3 regions of the Rhizobium sp. G187 genome follow, and region 1 is predicted to be linked to each of the others. Evidence: predicted binding sites of a transcription regulator. Region 1 holds the regulator's gene; each other region holds the start of a gene.
The links. The regulator LexA, encoded in region 1, represses DNA repair genes until DNA is damaged. The targets are predictions, from matches to a motif close to TGTTCNNNNTGTGTTCNG.
Positions count from the first base shown of each region.

Region 2: a site for LexA is predicted at 5,866-5,883, ahead of dinB (DNA polymerase IV). Genes of this name have one in related genera too.
Region 3: a site for LexA is predicted at 5,376-5,393, ahead of ACSV9I_RS06110 (PA0069 family radical SAM protein). Genes of this name have one in related genera too.

Region 1 is NZ_JBPUGM010000001.1:740,915-750,752, forward strand. Features, by position in the region: gene eno (phosphopyruvate hydratase) at 1-39, opposite strand, end outside; gene kdsA (3-deoxy-8-phosphooctulonate synthase) at 254-1,102, opposite strand; gene ACSV9I_RS03510 (VOC family protein) at 1,099-1,992, opposite strand; gene ACSV9I_RS03515 (DUF1003 domain-containing protein) at 2,006-2,557, opposite strand; gene lexA (transcriptional repressor LexA) at 2,736-3,449, shown strand; gene ACSV9I_RS03525 (ComEC/Rec2 family competence protein) at 3,479-5,842, opposite strand; gene gltA (citrate synthase) at 6,246-7,535, shown strand; gene ACSV9I_RS03535 (SurA N-terminal domain-containing protein) at 7,749-9,638, shown strand; gene trpD (anthranilate phosphoribosyltransferase) at 9,663-9,838, shown strand, end outside.
Region 2 is NZ_JBPUGM010000005.1:127,706-137,543, reverse strand. Features, by position in the region: gene ACSV9I_RS15650 (ABC transporter substrate-binding protein) at 1-559, opposite strand, end outside; gene ACSV9I_RS15645 (carbohydrate ABC transporter permease) at 586-1,422, opposite strand; gene ACSV9I_RS15640 (carbohydrate ABC transporter permease) at 1,422-2,357, opposite strand; gene ACSV9I_RS15635 (ABC transporter ATP-binding protein) at 2,350-3,519, opposite strand; gene ACSV9I_RS15630 (metallophosphoesterase family protein) at 3,516-4,352, opposite strand; gene dinB (DNA polymerase IV) at 4,754-5,842, opposite strand; gene ACSV9I_RS15620 (PRC-barrel domain-containing protein) at 5,977-6,273, opposite strand; gene ACSV9I_RS15615 (hypothetical protein) at 6,431-6,616, shown strand; gene zigA (zinc metallochaperone GTPase ZigA) at 6,772-7,977, opposite strand; gene ACSV9I_RS15605 (YqaE/Pmp3 family membrane protein) at 9,452-9,610, shown strand; gene ACSV9I_RS15600 (helix-turn-helix domain-containing protein) at 9,616-9,838, opposite strand, start outside.
Region 3 is NZ_JBPUGM010000002.1:264,160-273,997, forward strand. Features, by position in the region: gene ACSV9I_RS06075 (AtpZ/AtpI family protein) at 86-448, shown strand; gene ACSV9I_RS06080 (F0F1 ATP synthase subunit A) at 507-1,256, shown strand; gene ACSV9I_RS06085 (F0F1 ATP synthase subunit C) at 1,329-1,556, shown strand; gene ACSV9I_RS06090 (F0F1 ATP synthase subunit B) at 1,638-2,228, shown strand; gene ACSV9I_RS06095 (F0F1 ATP synthase subunit B) at 2,234-2,713, shown strand; gene ACSV9I_RS06100 (hypothetical protein) at 2,800-3,288, shown strand; gene ACSV9I_RS06105 (ribonuclease HII) at 3,356-4,015, opposite strand; gene ACSV9I_RS06110 (PA0069 family radical SAM protein) at 4,160-5,317, opposite strand; gene ACSV9I_RS06115 (glycosyl transferase) at 5,448-5,969, shown strand; gene moaB (molybdenum cofactor biosynthesis protein B) at 5,984-6,529, opposite strand; gene ACSV9I_RS06125 (4-(cytidine 5'-diphospho)-2-C-methyl-D-erythritol kinase) at 6,526-7,455, opposite strand; gene ACSV9I_RS06130 (tetratricopeptide repeat protein) at 7,460-9,274, opposite strand; gene ACSV9I_RS06135 (polyprenyl synthetase family protein) at 9,395-9,838, opposite strand, start outside.

The sequences.
Region 1 (9,838 bases):
GAGGATCTCGCGGCCGATGATGTCGGTAATGGCGGTCATGTTCGCTCCCTGTGGACGGAAAATTGACAAGGCTCGGAGGCCGGTCACAGGGCCTTGGAGCCACCAGACCCGCCTTTGAGTCCCCCCTGTCTTATCCGATGATCGGGAAAATACAATGACAGATCGAGTGAAGAAAGATCGATATTCAATCGATTGAAAAGGAGGGAGCTAGCGCTTCTCGGGCTTGAACCGTTTGAAGCGCCGAAAATACCTCTCAGACAGCCTTGGCGATATCGTCGAAGGCGATCAGTTTTTCCAAGAGGCGCCGCATGTCGGTGATCTTGACCATGTTCGGGCCGTCCGACGGTGCATTGTCGGGATCCTGGTGGGTCTCGATGAACAGACCACCAACGCCAACAGCCACCGCCGCACGGGCAAGCGTCTCGACAAACTCGCGCTGGCCGCCAGAAGAACCACCCTGCCCGCCGGGCTGCTGCACTGAATGGGTCGCATCAAAGACGACGGGTGCACCCATGGCCGCCATAATCGGCAAAGAGCGCATATCGGAGACGAGCGTGTTATAGCCGAAGGAGGCGCCGCGTTCGCAGAGAAGGACATTCGGGTTGCCGCTGGCATTCAGCTTGTTCAGCACGTTTTTCATGTCCCAGGGCGCCAGAAACTGACCCTTCTTGACATTGATGGCACGTCCTGTTTTGGCGGCCGCAACAAGAAGATCGGTCTGGCGGCACAGAAAGGCCGGGATCTGCAAAACGTCCACAGTCGGTGCAACGGCCGCACACTGTTCCTCGGTATGGATGTCGGTGAGGACCGGAACGCCAAATTCCTTCTTGATGTCGGCAAAGACTTCCATTGCTGTTTCGAGGCCGATACCACGCTCGGCCGAAAGCGACGTACGGTTTGCCTTATCGAAGGACGACTTGTAGACGAGACCGAGGCCGAGCTCGCGGCAGAGCTCAACCAGCTGGCCGGCGATCATGAAGGCATGATCACGGCTTTCCATCTGGCAGGGTCCGGCGATCAGCGCAAAACGGCCCGTTTGCGAGAAAACGGCCTTACCCGCGCCTTCACCAACGGTCACTTCAGAATTGGTAGCCTTACTCATTTGATCTCCTCGAAGGCAAAGGCGACGCCCTGGCCCTTTTCCGGCGCGACAACAATGCGCGCGCCCTTTCTCTGATAGGTGACGCCATTAGCAGCGAGACAGGCTTCTGTCACGCCGAGATCCCGGCTCGTCATGACAACGGCCGCGCCGATCAAGCCCCTGCCCGCCGTTACCACCGTCTGGCCGTAGTGGGCGACAAAACCTTCGGGCGTCAGCACCTCGACCACCGCATTGCCACTCTGGATCGACAGACCGAAGGAATGGGCCGTGACGTCGCGCTGCGCCAAAACCGTTTCGAACAGATACTGGAAGTCGCTCGGATTATCTTCAACGAGAACCACACGCGCCAAGCCGATTGACGCATTCGGATGGACTGCTAGCAACCCGCGATCCACCGGCAAGACATTCACCCGCTGACAGGCAAAGGCGAAGAAGTCCGGCGCGCGCAGATCGGCGGCGAAGGCGAGACGAAACGTGCCATCCGCAGTTCGCCCGTCGGGAAACCGAAAGGTCCGCGAGAACTGAAGCACCTCACCCGCACTCATGCCCTCTTCGACGAAACGCTTGTGATCCGTTTCGGCACCATCAGACTTGACGACAACGGCCGACAAACCCTCATCACGACGGAACCGAAAGGCAAGATGACGGGCAACGAACACATTGCCGCCTTTTGCCGCGACCTCGCAATCCTCGCGGCTACCGACCGCCAAGGGCTCAAGATAGGTATCGTCGGTGAAGAAGACACAGGCGTTTTCGGTGCCAAAGGGATGGCGCGCATCGCTCGCCACGGTAAAACCGAGCGCGGACAGCCGAGCCCTTGCCTGATCAAGAGATCCAACCGGCAGCACCAGATGGTCGATGGCGCGTGATGCTTGACTATCTTCAATCATGTCCAGCTCCTGCTCAGGATTGCGGAGTGTTGGTGGTCGGATTCGAAAGTGCACTGATGACGTGATGCAATTCGGCGAGCTCGCGCCGTGCCTCGCGCAACTCCGTCAGAACCTGCTCATCGATTTTGTGATGGAGCGCCAGCACCTCGATTTCAGCCTTTAGGTTGATCTCATAATCCTTGGCAGCCATGAAACGATCGCGCTCGGCCTGCCGGTTCTGGCTCATCATAATGATTGGCGCCTGAATGGCAGCCAGCATGGACAAGATGAGATTGAGAAAAATGAAGGGATAAGGATCGAGTGCATTGCTGGCCAGCAGAACGGTGTTGGTAACGGTCCAGCCTGTCAGAAACAGGAAAAAGCCGATGATGAAGGCCCAGGAGCCGCCGATCCGGGCGATCGAGTCGGCCAGTCTCTGACCGGTTGTCGCATCCGCCTGGAATTCCTGACTTGCATCTGTCGATACGACACGACGTTCGAGGGCGCGCGCGAGAACGCGCTTCTCCGAAGATGTAAGATCCGACTCACGCTTGCCGAGCAATGTCCGCTCGATCTCCTTTAGCATCGCCAACCCTTTTCCTCTCGCCGGCGGCATTCAATACACCAATCTCGGTGCAAAAACCCACCTTCCCCCGCCTATCGCATTTTCTGCTGTGATCTTCACGGAAATTTATCCACTTGCGGAACACAAATGGAACATATAGGGTCCGTTCTGGATTTGTTTCATTGATGAGGCATCGGATATGCTGACGCGAAAGCAACAGGAACTGCTTCTTTTCATCCATGAGCGGATGAAAGAATCGGGCGTTCCGCCCTCCTTCGACGAAATGAAGGATGCGCTGGATCTCGCCTCGAAATCAGGCATTCACCGACTGATCACGGCACTTGAAGAACGCGGCTTTATCCGCAGGCTGCCGAATAGGGCGCGAGCCCTCGAAGTTATAAAGTTGCCCGAGGCCTATACGCAGAGCCTGCAGCCACGCCGTGGCTTTTCGCCAAGCGTCATTGAGGGCAGTCTCGGCAAGCCGCCTGCCCCTTCGGTCGTCAAGGCACCGAGTGAAGAGCGCAGCCCATCGGTTACTGTACCAGTCATGGGGCGGATTGCAGCGGGCGTTCCGATTTCAGCCATTCAGAACAACACCCATGACATCTCAGTGCCCCATGAAATGATCGGCTCGGGCGAGCACTACGCTCTCGAGGTCAAAGGCGACTCGATGATCGATGCCGGCATTCTCGACGGTGATACGGTCATCATTCGAAATGCGTCCAATGCAAATCCCGGCGACATTGTCGTCGCCCTGGTTGATGACGAAGAAGCAACATTGAAGCGCTTCCGCCGTCGGGGTGCCTCTATTGCGCTTGAAGCCGCGAACCCAGCCTATGAAACCCGAATCTTCGGCCCAGACAGGGTGAAGATTCAGGGCAAGCTGGTTGGGCTGATCCGCCGCTATCACTGAGGACAGCCTCTTATGGTCGGCTTCGGTGCTCATCGTATGCCGGCCATGGTCGCACTATCATGCTTGTCTGCGCTCTCACCTGTACGCCAGTCGTAGAGGCGATGTGCAGTCCAGGGGCGCGGCAGGCCGTCGAAGGCCGCGCGCACTTGGATCGAACTTTTCTTTCCGCGTCCCGGTGCGATTTCTATTTCTAGCGCGCCACTCATGCGCAGGGTGCTCTCCGTGAAGAGGATAGTGCCGGACCGGCATTGGGACATACGACTTCGCGAGGCTAGGATAACGATGTCGGCGGTGTCGCACGCTGCGCCGAGGAGATCCGGCCGATCGAGGGTCATGAGTGTCCGGGTGCTAAACTTTGCCACGCAGGCGCCTTTCAGGCAGGTGAATGCCTTCGGCGTCGCCTTGCGCACCAGTTCCGTAAAGATCTTCGCTGCCTCTCTTTGATCGGTATCGCTCAATTCTTGCCGTGGCGGACCTTGTCGTGAAGAATCTTTGACGTCCCCGCTTTGCACGGTATCCGGGCTCCAAGCCGCTCGCTCAGGCAACGGCGGAACGTCTGCCTCGATCGGGACGGCCACTGTGTCAACGTCGAGAACCGGGCGCCATTGATCGAAGAGGAAAGCTGGCGGCTTCTTTTTATTGGTGGCGAGGATGCCGCGGTCCGTATCGACAAAGAAGGCGACGAGGCGGCCGTCTTCGCTGACAAAAAGATTGGAAGGCTTTTCAAGGGGCGCCAACCACGCCAGAGCCGCCGTCACGATGAACAGGCATGCGCCGACGAGGCGGAGCCGCGTGCGCAGCAAGGTCAAGAGCAGCAGGCCAAGAACGGTTCCGGCAATAAACCAGGCCGGCTGGCGCGGGAAGACATAACCATCGCCCCAGGCAGCGACGGTGTGCGCCACGACCATAACAAGATCCAGCCCCGCCCCCATCACCCAAAGAAAAGGTGCATCGAGGCCAAATGGCATCAGCAGCATGGCGACGAAACCGGCCGGCATCACCACAACCGAAATCAGGGGCATGGCGGCAAGATTGGCCTCAAGTCCATGGGTCGAGAGACGATGAAAATGCGAAATTGAGAAAATGGCGGTGGCCATGCCACCGATCAGGGATGTCGCAAGTGTACCGCCCGCAAACTTTCCGGCAGCCGCCACGAATCGCGCCGGCAAAGATCTGCCCCTGGGCAGGAGCGGCGGCGGCTTTGCCGTCCATCCGGCGTAACCGGCGATCAGGGCTGCAGTCGCAGCAAAAGACATCTGGAAACTTGGCCCCATCACCGATGACGGCTGAACAACCAACATCCCGATGGCCGCCAGTGCGAAATTGCGTAGGCTGATCGCTGGTCGATCGAGGAGGACGGCTGTCAGCATGATGGCCGTCATCAGATAGGCTCTCAGGGCCGAGATCTGATAACCGGAGATCAACACATAGCCCGTCGTTGCGACAAGGGCGCCGCCAGCCGCCAGTTTCTTGATTGGAACCCGTTGGGCTATGACCGGCAAAAGGCTGAGGGTGGCGCGAAGCCCTACGAAGAAAATGCCCGCGGCGAGCGCCATGTTCAGTCCGGAAATCGCCGTGATATGGGCAAGTCCGGACACCCGTAGCGCCTCGGTCGCCTCGGGTGACATGGAACGGCGCTCGCCCGTGATGATGGAGGCAGCAAAAGCGCCGGTATCGCCCGGCAGGACATCACGGATTCGGCTGGAGATCCGATCACGGAAGGAAAAGAGCGCCTTGTCGAATCGTTGTAACCACCCGTTGCGAGCCTCGGGATCAAGACCCGCCGATGCTGGCGGTCCGAGAAAGAAGCCGACCGCACCAATGCCTGCGTAGTAGCTCTGGAAGGCAAAGTCATTCATGCCCGGCAAAGCAGGCCCCGAAGGCGGCGATAGCCGCACGCGTCCAGTGATGACAGCGCCGATGGCCACCGGCTCATGCCGGCTGCGGGCCAGCAGCGACACGCGCTCTGGCCGGCGGCGAATTGTCGGCTCGGCCGTTGCCGTCAGTCGGACGACATAGCGCCATTCAGCGCCGGATCCCGCCTCCCGCCGCTCGACGATACCTGTTGCAATCGTCACCACCGGTTGATCGAGGATCGTGGTGCCAGCACGATGGGTCTCCCAGCCTGCGAGCAGCATGCCGGCCGCCATCAGGGCAAGGGACAAGAACATGGCCCTATGCAGTTCCGATGCCCGCCGGACGATCGCTCCGCAAAGGCACACAGCCAGCAGCGCTGAAAGCATTACGGTTGACGGCGGCGCGGGTGCCAGGAACCAGATTACCGCCCCAAGGCCCAGCCAGACTGGAACGAAGAGAAAGAGATGGCCGTGGCGTGCCTCTTCCTGCAGAGCGGTTACGATGGCGACGTTCAGATGATTCAGGCGATGGCGCAGCGGAGGATACCACCGTACCGATCGTGCAAAAATTTCGACGGTGCGATCAATTGAGCGCTCTTTCGGTGCCGTCTTAAACGGCCCCGGCTCCGCCCCCGAAATCTCTTTCGTTCTGTTCGCCAAATCCACCATTCGGCGCGCCCCCGCCGGGTCGACAACTGCGCCCGCGCCCAGACCATAAGACATTCCGAAAAACAATCAAAGCGTGCGGAATTTGCAACGCAGAGCAACCTTTGAGGCGTTTACTTCCTCGAACCGATCGGTTCGATTGTTGCCGATTTCGCGATGCACAATTTGCCCTTTGGATAGGTTGGCATTAACTTCGGTATCATATAGCTACAACACACGCTTAACCGATGGCGGCTTTTTCAAGGCGCCTTCCCGCCAATTCCGGAGGATCAGCATGACGGACAAAAGCGCTTCTTTGAAACTCGGTGACAAGACGGTCGACCTGGGCGTCAAGGCCGGCACGATCGGGCCCGACGTGATCGATATCGCGGCCCTTTACAAGCACACCGGCGCATTCACCTACGACCCGGGCTTCACGTCCACCGCCTCATGCGAATCCAAGATCACGTATATCGACGGCGACGAAGGCGTGCTGCTGCATCGCGGCTATCCGATCGAGCAGCTGGCCGAAAAGGGTGACTTCCTCGAAGTCTGCTACCTGCTGCTTTACGGTGAACTTCCGACCGCTGCACAGAAGAAGGATTTCGACTATCGCGTGACCCATCACACGATGGTGCATGAGCAGATGTCGAAGTTTTTCTCCGGCTATCGCCGCGATGCGCATCCGATGGCCGTCATGGTCGGCACCGTCGGCGCGCTGTCCGCCTTCTACCACGACTCGACCGACATCACCGATCCGCATCAGCGCATGGTTGCCTCGCTCCGCATGATCGCCAAGATGCCGACGATCGCTGCCATGGCCTACAAGTATCATGTCGGCCAGCCCTTCGTTTACCCGAAGAACGATCTCGACTACGCGTCCAACTTCCTGCGCATGTGCTTTGCCGTGCCCTGCGAAGAGTACCAGGTGAACCCGGTCCTCGCCCGCGCCATGGACCGCATCTTCATCCTGCATGCTGATCACGAGCAGAATGCGTCCACCTCGACCGTCCGCCTCGCCGGCTCGTCGGGTGCCAACCCGTTCGCCTGCATCGCGGCTGGCATCGCCTGCCTTTGGGGCCCAGCCCATGGTGGCGCCAACGAGGCAGCGCTCAACATGCTGCAGGAAATCGGCACGGTCGATCGCATCCCTGAATATATTGCGCGCGCCAAGGACAAGAACGATCCGTTCCGCCTTATGGGCTTCGGCCATCGTGTCTACAAGAACTATGATCCCCGCGCCAAGATCATGCAGAAGACCATGTATGAGGTCCTGGAAGCCACCGGCCACGGCGACGATCCGCTGATGAAGGTTGCGCTTGAGCTCGAAAAGATCGCGCTCAACGACCCCTATTTCATCGAGAAGAAGCTTTACCCGAACGTCGACTTCTATTCGGGCATCACGCTGCGCGCCCTCGGCTTCCCGACGACGATGTTTACCGTTCTCTTCGCGCTCGCCCGTACCGTCGGCTGGATCGCACAGTGGAACGAGATGATCGAAGATCCGCAACAGCGCATCGGCCGTCCGCGGCAGCTCTACACCGGCGCGCCGAAGCGCGACTACAAGTCTCTGACCGAGCGCTGAGCGCTTTTTCATCACTGCAAAAAGGCCGGCATTGTCCGGCCTTTTTTTCGTTTCCGGGCTGAGGTTGAGCCAAAGAGGGAGCCTCCACCTGAAACTCGCCGTGATCACTGCGGTTTTCGGTCGTGACAGCCTTCATTTCCCAGCGGCTTTGTTCTAAGGAAGTCCACCCAATTCGTTCGATGCAACGAACCGCCAAGGAGTTTATGCGTCCCGATGCTCGTGTTCATGAGAAAAGCTTCCCAGACCATTTTCGCCAAGTTGCTGCTTTTGCTTCTGGTCGTTTCCTTCGGCGTCTGGGGGGTCTCCGCATCCCTGTTCAGCACCACCACTGACACTGTGGTGTCGGTTGGGGATCAGGCCGTCTCCAGCAGTGACTACGCATTCGCCTATCAGCGCACAGTCGCTGAGATGAGCCGGCGTTTCGGGACACAGCTGACAACAGAGCAGGCCCGCTCCCTCGGCGCCGAAAACCAGGTCTTTTCGCAGCTGGCCGCAGGCGCAGCGCTCGATCAGCTGGCGTCCGATATGAACCTCGGCCTGTCTCAGGATCGCCTGGCGCAGTTGATCGGCGAGGACCCGGCCTTCATCAATACGGCTGGCAATTTCGATCGCGCACTCTTCTCCAGCCGGTTGCGGAATGCAGGCCTGCGTGAGGAAGACTATATCAATGAACGCTCTCGCGTTGCCGTGCGCAGCCAGATCGTCGACGCGACGTCGGAAGGCTTTGCTGCACCGAAAGTGCTGGTCGACGCGATCCGCGACTATCGGTTTGAAAATCGCGATATCGACTACTTGTTGCTGACGAATGCCAATATCGATCCCGTGAAGGCTCCCGAAGAAGAAGTGCTGAAGACCTGGTTCGAAACAGCGAAAGCCCGCTACCGTGCGCCTGAATATCGCTCCTTTACCTATGTGAAGCTTGAGCCTTCCGATATCGCCGATGCTGCGACTGTAACGGACGAGCAGATTGCGGCTGAATATGAGCGCCGCAAAGCAAGCTTCACCATTGCTGGCAGCAGAACCATCGAGCAGCTGAGCTTCGAGAATCGCGAACTCGCGGATGCCGCCCTGGCTGAATTGAAAAATGGTACCACGTTTGATCAGCTCGTTACGGATCAGGGCAAAACTGCCAGCGACGTTCTGCTCGGCGAATACACCCGTGACCGCCTCCCCGATGTTGCCATTGCCGACGCAGCCTTTGCGGTTGCGGCCGATGGCGGCACGACGCCGGTGGTCGAGGGCGCACTCGGCCCCGTCATTCTGCGTGTCACCAATATCAAGGATGGCCGCACCCGCAGCCTTGACGAAGTGCGCGAAGAGATCCGCAAGGAACTTGCCGAAGCAGCAGCAATCGCCGATATCAACGCCGTCCATGATCAGTTCGAGGATTTCCGCGCCGGCGGCTCGACTTTGAAGGAAGCAGCAGACCAGCTGAAGCTGCAGGTCGTGACTGTAACCGACATCGACAGCCGTGGCCTCAATACCCGCGAAACCGAAGTCACCGACATTCCAGCGCGTGATGCCGTGCTGACTGAAGTTTTCCGCACCGATATCGGGCTCGAAGCCAATGCGGTGAACCTCGGCACCACCGGTTACCTGTGGTTCGAGGTGACAGACATCAAGAGCGAGCGCGATCGCGAGCTCGCTGAAGTCAGGGATCGCGCCGTCGCAGATTGGACAGCCGAGCAGCAACGAGCAGCTCTTGGTGCACGCGCCGAAAGCCTTCGCCAGCGTGTTCAGGATGGAACACCGCTAGAGACAATTGCCACCGAACTCGGCCTTGCCGTCGAGCGCAAGGCGGGCCTGTCGCGCCGTACCGAAGACGCCGTTCTCGGCCCGACCGCCGTGTTCTCGGCGTTCGGCGGCCCCGTCGGCACAACGGCCTCAGCCGCTGGCGCTGATCCGGCGACGCAGATCCTGCTCAAGGTGACCGCCGTACGCGACGAGCCGACCGGTATGGTGGCTCCCGATGAAGAACAGCAGTTGCTGTCACTCGCGAACGCCGTCGGTGACGACATTCTCGACCAGATGGTGAACCAGCTGCAGGCACAATACGGCGTCAGCATCAATCAGGCGCTGGCTCAGCAGGCCATCGTCCGCTAACACGACGCAAGGGGGAGTGTGTCCATGTCCGGTTTAAAACCCTTCCTTGCCAGGATCGCGACGCGGCATCCGCTGACACGACAGGAAGCGAGTGACGCGTTCGAGATCCTGATGTCGGGCGAGGCCAGCATGGCGCAAATCGGCGCCTTCCTGATGGGCCTGCGCGTCCGCGGGGAGACCGTTGACGAGATCGCCGGTGC
Region 2 (9,838 bases), on a different contig from region 1:
TGCCTTCATTGCCGTCGCCAAGGGCCTTGATCTTCGCCGAAAGCGCGATCACCTCGTCCCAGGTCTTCGGCGGCTGGTCCGGGTCGCCGCCGGCTTTGCGCACGAGATCGGCATTGTAATACATGATCGGGTTGGAGGTGGCGAAGGCCAGGCCAACCTGCTTGCCCTTGACCTGGGCGAGTTTCAGGATGTTTTCCGAAAAGCCCTGCTCGGCCATATTGCCGTCCTTGGCCATGAAGGGGCCGAGATCGACGGGGATGTCGCGCTCATTGACCATGCGCAGACGGTTGAGGCCGATAAAGGTGATGTCAGGCATTTCGGCCGTGCCGGCCTGACGCATGATGGTCTGGATGCCTTCTTCATAGGTCGCCGAAGGATTGGCGAAGGTGATCTTGATGTCCGGGTTCTCTTCCATGAACTTCTTCGAGATCGTGTCCATCACGTCCTTGAAGAAGCCGGGCATGGGATAGTGGACGTTGAGCGTCGTCTCGGCATGGGCAGGCAGGCTTACCGCCAGCGTCACCGCTGCGGCGGCCAGAGCCGTCTTCAGATAAGTCATCGCAGTTCTCCTGGGTTGCGACCGGGTCAGCCTTTGAGACCGGTCATGGTAATGCCCTCAACGAAGCGTTTCTGCGCCAGCAGGAAGGCCATGACGAGGGGAAGGGTGATGATGAGGGTGGCCGCCATCAGCGCGCCGTAGTCGTCTCCGGCTTCGGCCGCACGGAAGGACAGAAGGCCGAGCGGCGGCGTGGCATAAGTCTGGTTGGTGACGACGATCAGCGGCCAGAACAGATCGTTCCAATGGGCAACCACCGAGAAGATCGAAAAGGCGGTGATCGCCGGCCAGGCATTCGGCACCACAACGCGGGCAACGATGCCGGCCTCGGACATGCCGTCGAGGCGTGCCGCATGGATCAGGTCGTCCGGAATGCCCCGGAAAAACTGCAGAAACAGGAAGATGCCGAAGACCGAGATCGAGAACGGCGCGACCAGGGCAAAATAGCTATTGAGCACCGACAGCCGGTCAAAGGCGACGTAAAGCGGCAGCGCCGTCGCATGGATCGGCACGAGCAGGCCGAGCATGACCAGCGCCATCATCAGCCGTGCGGCGCGGAAGGACAGCTTGGCCATGGCATAGGCGCAAGGAATGGCCACCAGCACCTGCACGACGAGGATCAGGCCGCAGACGATCACCCCGTTGAAGAGCAGGCCGCCCACCGGCACCCGGCCAAGGGCCTTGGCGAAGTTTTCCGCATAGGACCAGGTCTCAGGGATGAGGTTGAGCGAGGAGGAGAAGATCTCGCTCTGTGCCTTGCCGGCTGTCGAGATCATGAAAATATAGGGCGCGAGGAAAAGGATCGCCCCAAACGTCAGGAGAGCAAGGCGCAGGATGCGGCCGGGCGTGAAACGGGCGGTCATCATCATGCGTAGTGCACCTTCCGGTCCATGACGCGGTATTGGAGGAACATCAGCGACACCAGGATCGCGAGGAAGATCACCGTCATGGCCGAGGCGTAGCCAACCTTCAGGAAGACAAAACCCTCCTGATAGATGGTGAAGAGCAGGACTTCGGACGCCTTGTTGGGGCCGCCCTCGGTCAGGGTCTTGACGGTCTCGAACACTTTCACCGCATTGATGATGCTGATCGTTGTGACGAACAGTGTCGTCGGGCCAAGCATCGGCCAAGTGACGAGGCGGAAGCGCGAGAGCGCCGAGCGTGCGCCGTCAACTTCGGCTGCCTGATAGAGTTCACGCGGAATGGCGGAGAGACCGGCGAGGAACAGCACCATGTTGAAGCCGGTTGCCTGCCAGATGCCGATGATCGACAGGCTGGTGAGGACGGTGCTCGAGGCGCCGAGCCAGTTGGGGCCGTCAATGCCGATCATGGCAAGCGCTGCATTGATCGGGCCGATGGTCGGGTGGAAGAGATATTGCCACACCGTTGCCATGGCGACGAGAAGCGAGGCCACCGGCAGGAAGTAGGCGGTGCGAAACAGGCTTTTGCCCCAGCCTTCGGATTCGATCAGCAGCGCGATTGCCAGTCCAAGCGCCATCGAGACCGGCGCCACGATCGCCGCATAGACCGTGGTGTTCCATAGCGATTTCCTGAACGTCCGGTCGTTGATGAGGTCGGCATAGTTCTCGAACCCGACGAACCGGAAGCTTGAATAGCCAAGCTCGAAATCGGTGAAGCCGAGAAAGATCACGGCGATGGTCGGCAGGATGATGAAGAGGAGGAGAAGCAGCAGGGCAGGGGCGGAAAGCAGCATGGCGATGCGGGCTTCCCGGCGTCTGCCCGCCTGCGCTGCCGTGTTGGCAACGTTCGTGTGATGGGGCTCAAGGGCGAGACTAGCCATTCACCACCTCCGGCTCTCTGGCTGCGACCATGGCAATGCTGGCGGCAAGCCGGTCGCCGTCTGCGTCAAACAGCAGAATGGCAGCCGGATCGAGCCGCAGATCGATGCGGCCGCCAATGGCAAGGCCAATCGCGTCGGCGGGCGTGATCTTGGCCACGACGATGCCGTCCATCGCCGCAAGCCGGGTGAAGACCACGACTTCCGAGCCGAGGAATTCGAGCCGTTCGATCCGGGCCGGCAGACCGCCTTCGCCGGACGGTGCAAGGCGCACGAATTCCGGACGGAAGGCGACCGAGACCGGCGTCCCGGATGTGAGCTCAAGGCGGGTCGAAAGGCGGATATCGCCAGCCTGCACAAGACCCTGGTCGTCGACCACGGTCGACAGGATATTGATGCGCGGCTGGCCGAGAAACTTTGCGACTTCGAGATGAACAGGATCGTCATAGATCGTGCGCGGGCTGTCGAGCTGCAGCAGGCGTCCGCCGATCATCACGGCAACGCGGTCGGCCATCGACAGCGCTTCCGACTGGTCATGGGTGACATAGAGCGTCGGCACGCCGGCCTTGCGGTGCAGATCGACGATCTCGCCACGGGCATGGACGCGCAGATTGGCGTCGAGGTTCGACAGCGGCTCATCCATCAGGAAGACGCGCGGCTGGCGCACCATGGCGCGGGCAAGGGCCACCCGCTGGCGCTGGCCACCCGACATCTGTCCCGGCTTGCGGTCGAGAAGATGACCGATCTTCAAAGAGGCCGCCATCTCCCGCACCTGGCGCTGGATATCGGCGCGGATCTGCCGCTGACCGGAGAGCATGCTGCCGACAAGCGGCAGGCGCCCGGCCGTTGACAGGCGGCGCATGGCGAGCGGAACGGCAATGTTCTGCCCGGCGGTCAGATGCGGATAAAGCGCGTAGGACTGGAACACCATGGCGATGTTGCGATCACTGGCCGCCAGGGCCGAGACGTCCTCGCCACCAATGATGATCTCGCCGCCGTCAGCATGGTCAAGGCCGGCGACAATGCGCAAAAGCGTGCTCTTGCCGCAGCCGGACGGGCCGACCAGGGCGATGAACTCGCCCGGCTCGGCCGCGAGGCTGACACCCTTCAGGATGCTGTTGCCAGCGAAGGACTTGCTGATGTCGCGAAGGCTGAAGGCGCTCATTCGGCAGCCTCCACCGGGGCCGTGGACCCATGGCGCGGATAGACCTGGTCGACCACGTCGTCAAACACATGCGCGATCATGCCGGGAACCGCGACGATCTCGCTGGTGACTGTATCGGTCAGGTGATGGAGTGCGGCACCAACCACGCGTTCGCCGGGCATTTCGCGCTCAAGCTTGTCGATGATGAAGGAGGTCGGCGGTGCCCAGACCAGCTTGGTGGCACCCACTGCACCCTGCCAGGCCCAATGCAGGTGGCCGCTTCCATAAAGCGCCACGTCATGGGCCGCCATCAGATCGAGAAGCTCCTGACGTTCTGCGGGCTGTGCGCCCCAGTAGCCGGTATCGCCTTCGGCCGGGTCATCGACGAAGAGCGGCTTATGGGCAAACATGGCGACGCGGCGACCGGCGCGGCCTTCCAGCGTCTCGATCAGCCAGTCGAGCTGCCTCCTTTCCTCGGCATGGCCGGAGCCGACCAGCAGGCTGTTCAGGCCGATGATGCGCCAGTCGCCCATGTCCTTGGCAAAACGATCAGAACCGGCAAGGCGGCGCCAGCGGTCCAGACGGACATCGTTGACCGGCTGGTGCGAGCCAGGCATATGGCCGACATCGTGATTGCCGGGAACCAAAAGCACGGGCACGTCGAGTTCAGTCATCATCGCCATCGAGAAGGCGATGTCCTCTTCCTTGTCCGCGCCGTCGATGGTCAGGTCGCCGGTATGGACGACGAGGTCAGGTTCGACCTCTCGGATCCAGCGGCAGATCGGCTCCCAGTTCCCATTAAAATGCGGTTTGGTCGGGCTGAAATGCGTGTCGGTGATCTGAACGATTTTCATGAAATGGAACCTTGTCGACGCGTGGGCGCAGCCGGATCGGAAAGAAAAGCCGGTGCTGTCGACGATCGGTTTAGGTGCTGACCATGTCAGCCAAGTGAGAGACCTTTCAGCGCGCTTCCAGTTTTGTCACCAATTCGTCAAATGAGGTTCGGACGAACATGACGTCAAAGGGTTACGAAGCCTGCCGAAGTGCGGCGATCTCGAATATAAAGCAATAAATTCATGTGGATGGGAATAAAGCGCTGGCTGAGGAGAGGGTCCTTGCCTGCCACCTCCGACCTGCGCGGACCAGCAAGAATACCCTGCAAATTCAGAGGTCACGTACCTTATGTCGGCCAAAAACGTTTCTCGGCGGAGCCCATTGTTCCTGCCGGGTCCTGTAATGCCAATTCCAGGCGCAATTACAGGTCGAAGCCCAGCTGCGGCTCTATCTCGGCACCCTCGCTGATAAGCGACGAGAGTGTGACGCCCAGCAGCCTCACTGGTCGTTTGAACGGATGAACGCTTTCTAGAAGTTCTTCTGCTGTATCGACAATGTCAGCAAGGCCTGAAAAGGGCTGCGTGCTCGTTCGGCTACGTGTCGCCTGGGTGAAGTCCGAATACTTGACCTTGATCGTGACCGTCTTTCCCCGGATGCCATGCGCTTCGCAGTATCGCCAGACCTTTTCAGCCAGGGGCTTCAGTTCGCGTCGTCCAAGGTCGAGACTGTCGATGTCCACTGCGAATGTGTCTTCGGCGCCCACGGATTTCCGTATCCGGTCAGGGCGCACCTGCCGGTGGTCGATGCCCCGGGCAATGCCGTAGAAATAGGGACCCGATTTGCCGAAATGCTCGGTGAGAAACTGGAGCGATTTCGCCTTCAGGTCGGCGCCCGTCTCAATGCCATGCCGCTTCATGCGCTCTGCTGTGGCAGGCCCCACACCATGGAATTTCTTGACGGGCAGCGCTTCAACAAAAGCGGGACCGTTTTTCGGTGTGATCACCGCCTGACCATTGGGTTTGTTGAGATCGCTCGCCATCTTCGCCAGGAACTTGTTGTAAGAAATGCCGGCAGAGGCGTTCAGCCCGGTGACCACCTTGATCTTGGCCCGGATTTCGAGCGCAATCTCGGTGGCGATCTCCATGCCTTTGTGGTTTTCCGTGACGTCGAGATAGGCCTCGTCGAGGGATAGCGGTTCGATCAGCGCTGTATATTCGGCAAAAATCTCCCGGATCTGCTGCGAGACAGCCTTGTAGACGTCAAACCGTGGCGGCACGAAAATCAGCTCGGGACATTTGCGCGCGGCCGTCACGGATGGCATTGCCGAGTGCACACCGAAGCGACGCGCTTCATAGCTCGCAGCCGCCACCACGCCGCGCGCCGCAGAGCCTCCAACAGCCAGTGGCTTGCCGCGAAGCTCCGGATTGTCACGCTGTTCGACCGATGCATAAAATGCATCCATGTCGACGTGGATGATTTTGCGAAGCGGCGTCTGGATCGCGATGTTCATGGCATTCGGCCGACCGTGGCGATGAAAACAAAAAGGGAACATATCAGTGTCTGCTGTGCAATCCAAGATCTGCACGGACGAAAAAAAAAGCCCGGCTGGATGGCCGGGCTCGTGCTGAACACTCAGTCGGATCCTTAATGGCGATGCTCGGGCATGTCCTTGAGCTGATCCTTGGTCCAGGATGTCACGGCATGGACGTCTCCGTCCTCATCGCGCATGAACTCAAGATCGGTCAGTGCAACAGCCACCGGCTTTGCACCAATTCCGAGAAAGCCGCCGACATCAATGATGGCCTGGCTGCCAGCACCTGCTCCATGGACATGGTCGACCTTGCCAACCTTGTGGTCGTCGGCGCCGTAGACGGTCGCACCCTCAAGAATGGCAGGCGTGAGTTCCGTGGCGTTGAGCCGGACATGATTGCTGTGGTCCATTGTGGTTCCTCCTTTGGTTGCTGAGAAAAGGAAACCCCGTCGGCGCGGAAGGGTTCCACAATTTGGCGAGGCGGCGGCAGAGTGCTGTCGAGATGGGTCCCTTGCGATGGATCTGGGACTTCCTATCTCTGGATGACGTGGTCATCGGAGGATCATCATGGATCAACGTCTTCCCGACATGTCTGAAAGCTTGCCCGATCGCTGCATCGAGATCCTGCCGCCCGAGCCGCACCATGGAAAGCGTGATGATGTGATCACCTGTCCCTGCTGCCAGAAGTCCTGCGCCCCATCTTCTATGGATGATGATGGTTGCGGCATATGCGACGAGTGTTTGGCCCCGTGAATGGCGTGGGCCTTGCCGTCGCGCGGGCGTTTTGATGGGCAAGGAAATGCTCCCGCCGGTGATCCCGACGACGAAGGCTATGCTGGCGAGTGCGGATAGGCATGCCGGGCTCACCGGCGCGGCATGCAATGACGGTTCAAACGGATGCTGACGCCTCAGGCAGCTGTCTGCGTCCAACTGGCAAAGGGATCCGGCAGGTTGCGCCAGGCGTCAGGCGTGAAGTCCTGGGCATCGAGCAGGCAGGCGTCGAGTTCCGCCCGAATTGCCGTCTCGTCCATTGGATCGGCGCCAATGAAGACGATCTCTTGCCGGCGGTCACCCCAGACCGGATGCAGATAGGGCTGCATCATCTCGTGGAAGCTCTGCTCCTGCGGCCAGCGCTCCCGCGGCACCGAGGCCCACCAGAGACCCATCCGGCCGGTTCGCACCAATGCGCCGGCCTGGCTGATCTCGCCGACATGATGCGGTCGCGTGGCGAGCCAGAAGAACCCCTTTGCCCTGACGACGCCCGGCCAGGATCGATCGATGAAGGCCTGGAACCGGCTTGGATCGAAGGGCCGATTTTCCCGATAGACGAAAGAGCGGATGCCATATTCTTCGGTTTCCGGCACATGGTCCTTGAAGCCGTACAGTTCTTTGTACCAGAGCGGATGGGTCTCGGCCTTGGCGAAGTCGAAGCGTCCGGTATCGAGCACTGCCTTCAACTCGACTTTGCCGAAATCCGTCTCGATCAGCCGCGCATCGGGATTGAGCGCAGCGACAATGGTGCGTGCGGCGGAAAGCTCCTCGGGCGAGGCGCTGCCCACCTTGTTCAGGATCACCACATCAGCAAACTCGATTTGCTCGACGAGGAGGTCGACAAGCGTGCGATTGTCGCCATCGCCCGCCGCTTCGCCGCGATCTGCCAGAAAATCGGCCGAACCATAGTCTTTGAGCAGATTGGCGGCGTCAACCACAGTCACCATCGTGTCGAGCCGCGCGACATCTGAAAGGCTCCGGCCGTCTTCATCGCGAAAATCGAAGGTGGCTGCTACGGGAAGGGGCTCGGCAATGCCGGTGGATTCGATCAGCAGATAGTCAAAGCGACCGTCCGCAGCGAGCGTCCGCACCTCCTGCAAAAGATCGTCCCGCAGCGTGCAGCAGATACAGCCATTGGTCATTTCGACCAGCTGTTCCTCTGTCCGCGACAGATTGGCCCCGCCATCGCGCACCAGCGCAGCATCGATGTTCACTTCGCTCATGTCGTTGACGATCACGGCAACGCGCATGCCCTCGCGATTGGCCAGCACGTGGTTGAGCAGCGTCGTCTTGCCAGCGCCCAGGAAGCCCGAAAGGACGGTGACGGGCAGTTTTCTCTTCATGGTGGGATCTCCGATGAGGGTGAAGGCCGACAAGGCGCTTCGGGACGGTTTATGTAATAACATTACATAAACCGTCCCTGTCAACTCTTGGCTTGATGTGCAAAGGGCGATGGTGCCATCGCAAGGGTGGGAGGCGGCGCGCTCCATCTTCTCCCAAGCGGGTAGAAGATGGTCCGCAGGACTTAAGGTGCAACTTGTTGCACTGGGGATGAGGGGGGACGCGAAGTGCCAAGGCGAGACGGCAGGGCGATTGTTCCTTGTGTCTGCTCTGTGCGCGGCTATGCCGTCCCCTCATCCGGCGCTACCGCGCCATCTCCTCCCCGCTGGGGAGAAGAGGGAGGCCGCGAAAAGCCCCTCAATTCCCGGAGTGGCCCGGGGATGAGTTTCGGAAAACCTCCAACAAAATCAGAGCCGCACCCTGTTTTTCATCCCCGCCCATTTTCCCCGCATTACACTCACCCCCGTCCCGCCCTCGGATACACCTGACGATGCGATGTCAGGCGAGGCGGGATCGGCGCCGGGGCGATGTGCTGTCGCAGGCATAAAACCCCGGCCCGCTTGCAACGGTCTCCCCCCGGACGAGGAGCTGGACGAGGGTGATGGGGTCGGATGCCTCAGAACCCGGATACTCTGATCGGAAGGGCGTGCCTCAGAGGCACACAAACAAGGCGCCAACGCTGTCGCGAACAAGACCTGACGGCGGGGCGAAACAAACGGCGGGGATGCGAGGGGATCGCCAATGATCCAAATGCATCCCCCGGGCGAGGGTCCCGGTCGGAATGGTGCACCATCCGGCGGGAACCTCCCGGGCCACCGGCCAGGCGGACGTGTCATCTCCAAGGTGATGCGGATGCCGGACCCGCGCCCGGTCCATCTTTGGGGATCACCCCGAAGACCGTCGCCGCCTTGCCAGAGAGACGCATGCGAGCAGGACAAGACGCCGAACGGGGCGCCGGAAGGAGCCACATACTTATACTTAGACAGGCTGCTTCTGGCGCCTCGTCCGATCCTCGGGTTTCACCCGAGACAAGCAATGCCATCCCCGGAGGGAGCGATCCCGACCGGCGGCGAAGCTTGGGTTTTTTGACAGATTGAACACCACCGCTTCCTCCTCATGCTGAGGTGGGAGCGAATGCGACATCAGAAGCACGAGGCCACCGCTGCACCAAGCCACCCGCATACCAAGCCAGAGGGATGCTTCGAGGCCCGCGCCATCCGCGTGAGCCTCAGCATGAGGGCGTTGCGACACGCGGCTTCCCTGGCATCAACGCGCCTGCCACCGGGTCCTCCCCACGCCCCGGCAGCCTGCCTCAAACCTCATCCAGCCTTGGCAGCCGCACCAGGACGATCAAACCGGCCTTCAGGAGTGCGTGGCTGTCCCGGCCCGGCAACTTTCGAATTATCGATCTAATCGAATGAACGAATGCCACAGTTCTGCGTTTAGACGGCGAAGTACCACCGAACCGGAGTTTCCATGGACGTCCTTCGCATTCTTCTTGCCATCCTTCTGCCACCCGTCGGCGTCTTCCTGCAGGTCGGCATTGGCCTGCATTTTTGGCTGAATATCCTGCTGACCCTGTTCGGCTATCTGCCCGGCATCATCCATGCCATCTGGGTCATTCTGCGTAAGTAAACCTCTTATCGCAGCCTCTCCCGCCGCCAGGCGGATGGGGAGAGGCCTGTGACTTTGCGAAACGATCGGGAGAAGTGGGCGGGATCGGCAAAACCGGTTTCGGCTGCAACGGCTGTCAGCGACAGGTCTTTGCGTGCGAGAAGCACTTTCACCCGCTCGATCCGGGCGCGAAGCTGGAACTGGTGCGGCGCGGTGCCGGTGCTCGCCTTGAAGGCATGACTGAAATGC
Region 3 (9,838 bases), on a different contig from region 1:
GCGGGCCGGACGGGTTTTATTGCCGCCGTTTTTGCATTCGTTTCGGGCGCGATAGCGGCTCAGGGAAGGCGGAGCGGGGATAACCATGACGGATAACCGGGAAGAAGGTCTGGAAGAGCGACGCAAACGACTGGCCGAACAACTCTCTGTCAGGGAGGACAAGGTCAGGGACGAGGAACGGGCCGACATCAACGCCGACGAAACCCGCAAGGGCTACGGCTTGGCGATGAAGATCTCGAGCGAGTTCATCTCTGCCATCATCGTCGGCACGCTTTTGGGCTATCTTTTCGACCACTTTGTCGGCACATCGCCTTGGGGCATGATCGTCATGCTCTTGATTGGCTTCTGTGCCGGAGTGTTGAACGTCATGCGTGTCGTCGGGATCGTGGCATCGCCGCATCCGGCAGACCGCAAGATGGACCTGGAAGACAAGGGCAACGGTCGCTGAGGCGGCGGACCCGAGACGTAAAGTGACCGCTTCGGCGGCGAAATTGAAAGAGCAGAACGTGTCAAACGATCCTACGCATCAGTTCCTGATCCAGAAGATTGTTCCGATCGAGATCGGCGGGATCGATTTTTCGTTCACCAATGCCTCGCTGTTCATGGTTGCGACTGTCGCGGCCGCATCGGGTTTCCTTTACTTCTCGACCTCGAACCGTGGCCTGATTCCGACGCGCATGCAGTCGGTCGCCGAGATGGCCTATGAATTCATCGCCTCGATGCTGCGCGAAGGTGCTGGCTCCAAGGGCATGAAGTTCTTCCCCATGGTCTTCTCGCTGTTCATGTTCGTCCTGACGGCGAACCTGCTCGGCATGTTCCCCTACTTCTTCACGATCACCAGCCAGATCATCGTGACCTTTGCGCTGGCGCTCTTCGTCATCCTGACGGTCCTGGTCTACGGCTTCTATAAGCACGGACTGCACTTCCTCTCGATTTTTGCGCCGTCTGGCGTGCCGGGCGCGCTTCTGCCGCTCGTATCCGCGATCGAGGTTGTGTCCTTCCTCTCGCGTCCGATCAGCCTTTCGGTTCGTCTTTTCGCCAACATGCTGGCCGGTCACATCACGCTGAAGGTCTTTGCCGGCTTCGTTGCCTCGATGAGCGCCATGGGTGCGATCGGCATCGGCGGCGCAATCCTGCCCCTCATCATGACGGTCGCCATGACCGGTCTCGAATTTCTCGTTGCCTTCCTGCAAGCCTACGTCTTCGCGGTACTGACCTGCATGTACCTGAACGACGCCGTGCATGGTGGCCACTGAGAATAAAGTCGCTGGCCCCGGCTTGCCGGGTGTCATAAACAGCCGCAACAACCCATTCGAAGGAGTATCCATATGGAAGCGGAAGCAGCAAAGTACATCGGCGCGGGTCTCGCATGCCTCGGCATGGCTGGTACGTCCCTCGCTCTCGGCCGTATCTTCGGTGACTACCTGACCGGCGCACTGCGCAACCCGTCGGCTGCTGACAGCCAGTTCGGCCGTCTGGTATTCGGCTTCGCCGTTACGGAAGCTCTGGGCATCTTCTCGCTGCTCATCGCTCTCCTTCTCCTGTTCGCCGTCTAATACCGGCTGGAGTTTGGGATCACGGCGCGCCGATGAGGCAGCCGTGATCTCGCGCATTTGAGCATACACCTGGAGGTGAGCATGTTTGTGACCCCCGCCTATGCCGAGGAAACTCCGGCAGAAGGCCAGCTTCACACGGAAACCGGCGTAGCCAATGACGCGGCGCATGGTGGCGGTGTGTTCCCGCCTTTCGATACGTCGACCTACCCGTCGCAGCTTCTCTGGCTGGTGATCACGTTCGGCGTCTTCTACATGCTCATGCAGAAGGTTATCGTTCCCCGTGTCGGCGGCATTCTCGAAAACCGCCATGATCGGATTGCACAGGATCTCGATGAGGCTTCGCGCCTCAAGACCGAGGCTGATGCCGCCATCGAAACCTACGAGCGCGAACTGACGACGGCCAAGGCGAAAGCCGGCCAGATCGCAGGTGCTGCCCGTGACGCCGCCAAGGCCAAGGCCGACGCTGAGCGCGCTGCGGTCGAAGCAGAGCTTGCAGCCAAGATTGCCGCTGCTGAAACCCGCATTGCCGAGATCAAGACAAAGGCCTTTGCGGAAGTCGACACGATTGCCATCGATACCGTCAGCACGATTGTCGAAAAGCTGATTGGCACGAAGGCAACCGCAGCCGACATCAAGGCCGCCGTTTCCGGCGTTGCCAAGCAGGGAGCCTGAGGTCCATGGACGCAACATTTTTTGCCCTCGTTGGCCTCGTTCTCTTTCTTGCCCTGCTCGCCTATCTGAAGGTGCCGGGCATGATGGCGAAGAGCCTCGACGCCCGCGCCGACAAGATCCGTGACGAATTGGCAGAAGCCAAGCGTCTGCGTGAAGAGGCCCAGCATCTGCTGGCCGAATACCAGCGCAAGCGCAAGGAAGCTGAAGCCGAAGCCGCCGCCATCGTCTCGGCTGCCGAGCGCGAAGCGGCAGCCCTGACCGCTGAAGCCAAGCAGAAGACCGAGGAGTTCATTGCACGTCGCAACGCACTCTCCGAGCAGAAGATCAAGCAGGCAGAAAGCGAAGCGGTCAATGCCGTGCGCTCCGCAGCTGTTGATCTTGCGATTGCCGCTGCCGAGAAGGTTCTGGTCAAGAAGGCCGATGACGGCGTTCAGCAGGCCCTGTTCAACGCCTCCGTCAGTGAGGTAAAGTCCCGTCTGAACTGAGTTCCGACCAGGCTTCACACCGCAGAATTTGTGAAACGCCCCGATCGGTCCGCCCGGTCGGGGCGTTTTTCATTGGAGGATATTATATGTCTCAGCGCAGGCCTGTAATTTCGACGCTGCTTTTCGCCGGGGCTCTGCTCAGCAATGCCTCATCGCTATCTGCGACCGAAGAACTCGCCTGGCATGGCTGGAGCGGGGAGGGGGTTGCATCGCTTGTCTATGGTGTCGCCGAGAGCGACCACGTGGTTCTCTCTTTCTCCTGTGAGGGAAAGAATGGTCCGATCAACGTGGTCTATTCCCACGAACCGAAGTCCGCGAAGCCGGATCAGGCCTATGACCTCACCCTGACCGCCGGCAAGGCCGTACGCATCATCGAGACCACCGGTTTCCGGCTCGAGATGGACGATCTCTTTATCCTTGAGGGCGCACTGGCGGCAGGCGGCGAGCGGGACTTAGGCGAACTGCTCTCGGCGGCCGACACGCTTTCGATCAGCGTCGAGGGCGATGTGACAGAGCTTCCCTTGGCAGGCGCCAAAGAGGCCGCGCAAAAGCTGATCGACACTTGCGGCACCTGATGTTTTCGCGCTGACGCCGAACGAGCGCTGGTGCTCCACACTCACTGCGAGTAGTCGCCGCCTGAGGTCAGTCTGCCTCGACCCTGAGCGGGCGGAAACTCATCCGGTGCAGCGGGCAGGGGCCGTGGCTGGCAATCGCGCCGCGGTGACGTTCAGTTCCATAGCCGGCATGCACTTCAAACCCGTAGTCGCGATAGAGAAGCCCGGCCCGCGCCATCATCCGGTCGCGCATCACCTTGGCGATGATTGAGGCTGCCGCAATCGAGACGGATCGTGCGTCCCCCTTGACCACCGCCTCGCCGCTGCAGGAAAGCCCTGGCGGTACGTCGCGTCCGTCGGCGAGGACATGATGCGCCCTGACTGGCAGTCCGGCAACGGCTCGCCGCATGGCATCGAGGCTCGCCTTGCGGATGTCGACCAGATCGATATGGCGCGGAGAGGACGAAGCAATCGAGACGGTTGCGGCCGCCATGATCGCCTCGAAGAGAATTTCCCGCTGCTTCAGCGACAGTTTCTTCGAATCGTTCAGCCCTGCCGGTACGTTATCCGGATCGAGAATGACGGCTGCGGCCACGACCGGCCCCGCGAGTGGCCCACGCCCGGCCTCATCCGTGCCAGCGACAGGCCAGATGCCCCGGTGCCTGGCGCGGGTCTCGATCGAAAAATCCGGGAGAAGCGGAAGGTCTGCGAAGAGGTCAGGAGAATCGGGTGGCGTGCGCGTTTTCATGCGGCAGAAATCGCACGCGCACCCGACCTCCTGCAAGTCCCCGGTCCCTTTCGTCGGTGAAGTCGAAAGGGGCGGCTACCAGGGACTACATCCGGCGCGAGGCGGCGGATGACCGCGCCGGAATTGCTTTCTAGCGTGTCCGCTTTAGAGCAGTGACAACTGAACCCCACCGCTGTTCGGCGAAATGAACAGATCCTCGCGCAGATGCAGGCTCCGGCGCATCAGGCCAAGCCGTTTGGTCGCCATCTCGAAGCGCCGGCTGATCTGCCAGGCATAGGGGCCGGCCCCCTTCATCCGCTTTCCGAATTCGGCATCGTAATCCTTGCCGTCACGCATGGAGCGCACCAGCGACATCACATGCCGATAGCGGTCCGGATAATGCTGCAGCAACCAGTCGCGAAACAGAGGGCTGACTTCGAGCGGCAGGCGCAGCAGGACATAGCTTGCCTCAGACGCCCCGGCCGCTTTGCCGGAATCCAGCACGCGCTCGATTTCGTGGTCGTTCAAGGCCGGAATGACGGGCGCCATCATGATGGCGACGGGAATACCGGCGTCAGACAGAGCCTTGATCGCCTCCAGTCGTTTCGTTGGTGTCGAGGCGCGCGGCTCCATCGTCCGGGCAAGCTTGCGGTCAAGCGTTGTCACGGAAATACCGACCTTCACCAGACCGCGTTCGGCCATCGATGTCAGGATGTCGAGGTCGCGCAGGATGAGCGCCGACTTCGTTACGATGACGACTGGATGATTGGCTTTATCCAGCACTTCCAGGATCTGCCGCATGATTCGCCATTCCCGCTCGATCGGCTGATACGGATCGGTATTGGTGCCGATTGCGATTGGCTTCACCTTGTAGCCGGGCTTCGACAATTCGCGCTCCAGAAGCCGCGCAGCATCCGGTTTCACAAACAGCTTTGCCTCAAAGTCGAGCCCGGCCGAAAGCCCCATATAGCTGTGTGTCGGGCGGGCGAAGCAGTAGATGCAGCCGTGCTCGCAGCCGCGATACGGGTTGATCGAGCGGTCGAAGGGAATGTCCGGCGACTCGTTGCGGGTAATCACCGTACGCGGCTTCTCGACCTGCACCTCCGTCTTGAAGGGCGGCATGTCCTCCAGCATTTGCCAGCCATCATCGACGGCCACCCGTTCCAGCTTCTCGAACCGCCCGGCAGGATTGATGCCAGCCGCGCGGCCACGCCGCCGGTCAATGTCGATCCGCATCCCGGAAGCATTCATCAGCGCATCGGCAATATCTGCCGTATTGCCGGGCTGGAATGCAGCCTGGCTCACAAGAGACAGCTCGGTCATGTGTTGGCTCCTCGCGGGATCGCGGCCCGCTCAATGACTATTTTCCTACCGCAGCAATGAGAACAATGCAAGAACAAACTTTGAGAATCTGCCAGTGGCAAAACTTTGTGCAATGCGATAGATGTAGGCAATGTTGACCGTCATCATGGAATGTCACGATCAGGAGCCCGAGCTCGCACAGACCTTGTCCGTGCTTGTAGCCGGTGCAGTCGAGGGTTTGGTGAGCGATGTCGTGGTTTTGGACCATGGCTCGCAGGATGGATCGTCCCTGGTGGCAGATGCTGCCGGTTGCCGCTTTTATCAGCAATGGGACATGAAGGATGTGCTGGCGTCCGCGCGTGGCGAGTGGCTGTTGCTGATCGAACCGGGTGCGCGGCTGAGCCCTGGTTGGGTCGACGAAGTGGCAGAATATGTTGCGCTCAACAAGCAGCCGGCGCGTTTTTCGGAATCACGGCTTTATCGCCTGCCTTTTTACCGCCGGCTGACGCGCAGTCCGCCGCCACTGGAAAACGGCCTGCTGATCCCCAAGCGCCAGGCGATGGGTCTCGCCGGACCCGGGCGTGAACTGCTGCAGCTGGCGCGTGGTGAAAAGCCGCGCCGTTTGGCGAGCGAGATCATCCCATCCTGGGTCGCCCGCGAAGCTCGCCGCTGAGGCCTACCGGGCCGTTATGCCCCGCGCCGCAAATGTTCGTCGAGGCGAGGCATGATTTCCACGAAATTGCATGGCATGTGCCTGTAGTCGAGTTGCAACTTCAGGATCCCGTCCCAGGCATCCTTGCAGGCGCCGGGAGAGCCTGGCAGCACGAAGATAAAGGTAGAATTCGCAAGGCCAGCGGTTGCGCGGGACTGGATGGTCGATGTGCCGATCTTGTCATAGGAGATCCGGTGAAAGACCTCCGAAAAGCCGTCCATTCGCTTCTCGAACAAGGGCTCCAGGGCCTCGGGCGTCACATCGCGTCCGGTGAAGCCCGTGCCACCGGTGGTGATCACAACATCGATGGCCTCGTCCTTCGTCCACTGCTCCACCTGGTCACGGATGGCAGCCTTGTCGTCCTGCACGATGGCGCGCGCGACAAGCCTGTGACCGGCTTCTGCGATCCGGGCTGCAAGCGTGTCGCCGGAGCGATCGTCCTCCAGGCGGCGCGTGTCAGAGACGGTCAGCACGGCAATGCCCACTGCGATGAAGGGGCGGCTTTCGTCGATCCGGCTCATGCTCCGTCTCCTTGCTCGTGCTCATGGGCAACCGTGCGCGTGAGAAGCACATACCATTGTGGCCGGTAGGCCGATAGCGCCAGGGCTGCCTTCAACGCCGCCTGTTCGCTGTCATAGAGGCCGAAACAGGTGGCACCGGATCCGGACATGCCGGCAAAGACCGCCAGGCTTTCACGCAGCAGGCCGCAGGCTTCGGCGATTTCGGGCACCAGCGCTTCGGCCGGCGGCTGCAGGTCGTTGCGAAGCTGCGGGAAGACTGCGCGCCATGCCTCAGCATCGGGCGCGTCCGGCAGCTCCACCATTGGCGCATTGTCGCGCCGCTCCAGCCTTCGAAAGATCTCCGGCGTCGAAACCGGCATCAGCGGATTGAGCAGAACCATCGGAAAAGAGGGGAGGGCGACTGGCGTGATCGCCTCGCCAATGCCTTGAGCTCTGAGGGGCAGCGCATGAAGGCACATCGGCACATCGGCGCCAAGCGACAGGGCAAGTGCGGCCAGCGCCTCAGCGGGCAGCTCCGCCTGCCAGAGCCGCAGGAGCCCGCGCAGGGTCGCCGCCGCATCGGCAGAGCCGCCTCCGATCCCGGCGGCCACCGGCAGGTTCTTCTCAAGCGTGATGGCAACGGGTGAAGAGGGCAATCCATGCTGATCAAGAACAGCGCGCAATCCATCACGCGCGCGGATCACCAGATTATCCTCAAGGTTTTCCTGGCCAAGCGAGAGTGAGCGGGCAAAGGGCCCCGAAAGGCGCAGGCTGTCGGCCTCGGCGGTTCGGAAGGTCAATTCATCGCCGTCTTCGGCAAAGCTCACCAGACTATCGAGCAGATGATAGCCATCCGCCCGGCGCCCGGTCACATGCAGCGCGAGGTTAACTTTGGCCCGCGCGGTCTCCCCGACCGGGGCTTTCGCCGGATCGTGGAGACCTTTCATCGGATCAGGTCTTCTTGTCGTCTTTCTTCGGCGCGTCTGCCGGCTTTGGCTCGATCTTGGCGGCATCCGCCTCAAGCGGCGGCAGCCCCTTGTCGATCTTCGCCTGGATCTTCGGCACTTCCGTTTCTTCCGGCTCGGAGGCCAGCGCCCGCTTCCACTGGTAAGTGGCCTCAAGCTTGCGTCCAACGCGCCAATAGGCATCGCCGAGATGGTCGTTGATCGTCGCGTCGCCGGCCTTCAGCTCGATGGCGCGTTCGAGTTCGACGACCGCTTCGTCGAAACGGCCGAGGCGGTAATAGGCCCAGCCGAGAGAATCGACGATGTAACCGTCGTCCGGACGAAGCTCGACAGCCTTTTTGATCATCTCCAAGCCTTGCTGGAGATTGCGGTTCATGTCGACCCAGGAATAGCCGAGATAGTTCAGCACCTGCGGCTGTTCGGGATTGAGCTCCAGCGCCTTGTTGAAGTCCGGCTCGGCCTTGTCCCACTTCTTCAGGCGCTCATAGGCGATGCCGCGCTGGAAGAAGACGGACCAGTGATTGCGCACCGGCCGCGCGCCGATGATTTCCACCGCGCGATCGTAATTCTCCGCCATGGCGGCATAGTCCTTGGCATCGGAAAGCACGCTGCCATAGGCGAGATAGCTGCGAATATCCTGCGGGTCCGAGGCGATCAGGGCCTGGAGATGCTTGCGTGCCTCATCCACCTTGCCGGTCAGGGCAAGCGTCAGCCCAAGCTGCAGCTCGGAAATTCGGCGCATCGGCGAGGCAGCCGGCACGTCGCGATAAAAGGCGATGGCCTTTTCCGGCTGCTCGGCCTTTTCGGCAATGCCGCCGAGCAAGATCAGCGTATCGGCCGCATCCTTGTCGAGTGCGCGCGACAGCTGGAGATAAAGCATCACCGTGTCTTCAGCACCTTCGCGATTGAGCGCGCCACCAATCGAAAACAGCACCCCGGCTGCCCCTTGTGCGGCAGTCTTCACGGCAGGCTCAACCGTCTTGCCGGCCTCGATTGCCTGGCGCAGCGCATTGAACGGTGCGTAGTTGGTGATCATTTCGTCGCCGGCGGAAAGCGCATCGAGCGCCTTCTGCTTGTTGCCGGCACCCGCTTCAAGCGTTGCCAGTGCCATCACGGCCCGGGCAAAGGTGTCAGGCGCGGTGGCGCCACCATTGCGATCGGTGATCGTGTCGGTCAATGCGCTGCGGGCAGTGTCGATGTCGCCGGCGGCTGCGGCCATGATGCCGAGATTGTAATTGCGGAAAATATCGTACCAGCCCGGTCCGTCGAGATCCTTGACCAGCGCCAGCGCTTCCTTCGACTTGCCATCACCAAAATTGGCCCAGGCAACGAGAAGCTGGTTCATCAGCCGGTCGAGATCGTTCGGCCCCTGATACTTCAGCGAGGTCAGCGCATCGTCATAGTCGCCGTCGCGGATAGCCTGAAAGGCCAGTGTCACCGAGGTTACTCGTTCGACCGCCGGATCCTTTTCCAGCGTCCGAGCAATCTTGGCGCCTTCGTCGAACTCGCCGTTCATCAGAAGGGTGATCATCAGCCGCTGCTGCAGTTCAAGCTCGTTCGGGGCAAGCTCCAATGCCTTGCGGTAAAAGCGAACCGCATTGCCATAGTCTCGATCGGCCTCGGCCGTGCGTGCGGCCAGATAGGCGCCGGCGAAGGAATCGACGGCGGTCAGATCGAAACTCTCTGCTTCTTCCGTTTTTCCGGCAGCAGCAGCGGCCAGCGCCACGGAGGTCTGCGCCACGCCAAGGAGCAAGACCAGGGCGGTTCCGGCGAGGATGCGAGAGACGAGGCTTTGCCGCATGTAATTGGGCCTTTCAGGGACTGATGGCGAGCACGAGCGTCGCGCGCGCGGAAGCGCAATGATGATTCACCAGAGAATGGCTTTTTTGAAGCAGCCTCGCAAGACGATCGATATTCCTCGTCAGCTGACGCGCGAAATGCAGAAGTCGATCACATCGTTCAGCGCACTTTTCCAAGGTGAATTCGGCAGCGGCGCCAGGGCATCGCGCGCGATCGTTCCGTAATGCTGGGCCCGCTGGATGGTGTCGTTCAGTGCGCCGTATTTCCCGATCAGGACAAGCGCCCGCTCCAGCCGTTCGTCATCGCTCTGGCCGCCCTCGATCGACTGCTTCCAGAACTCCCGTTCCTCCGCCGTCCCGCGACGATAGGACAGGATGATCGGCAGCGTGATCTTGCCCTCGCGGAAATCGTCGCCGACATTCTTGCCAGTTTCAGCAGCCTTGCCGCCATAATCGAGCACGTCATCGACCAACTGGAAGGCAAGGCCGAGATTCATGCCGTAGGATTTGAGCGCGCTGCGCGTGCCCTTGTCTGTGCCGGCTACGATCGGACCGACTTCGGCTGC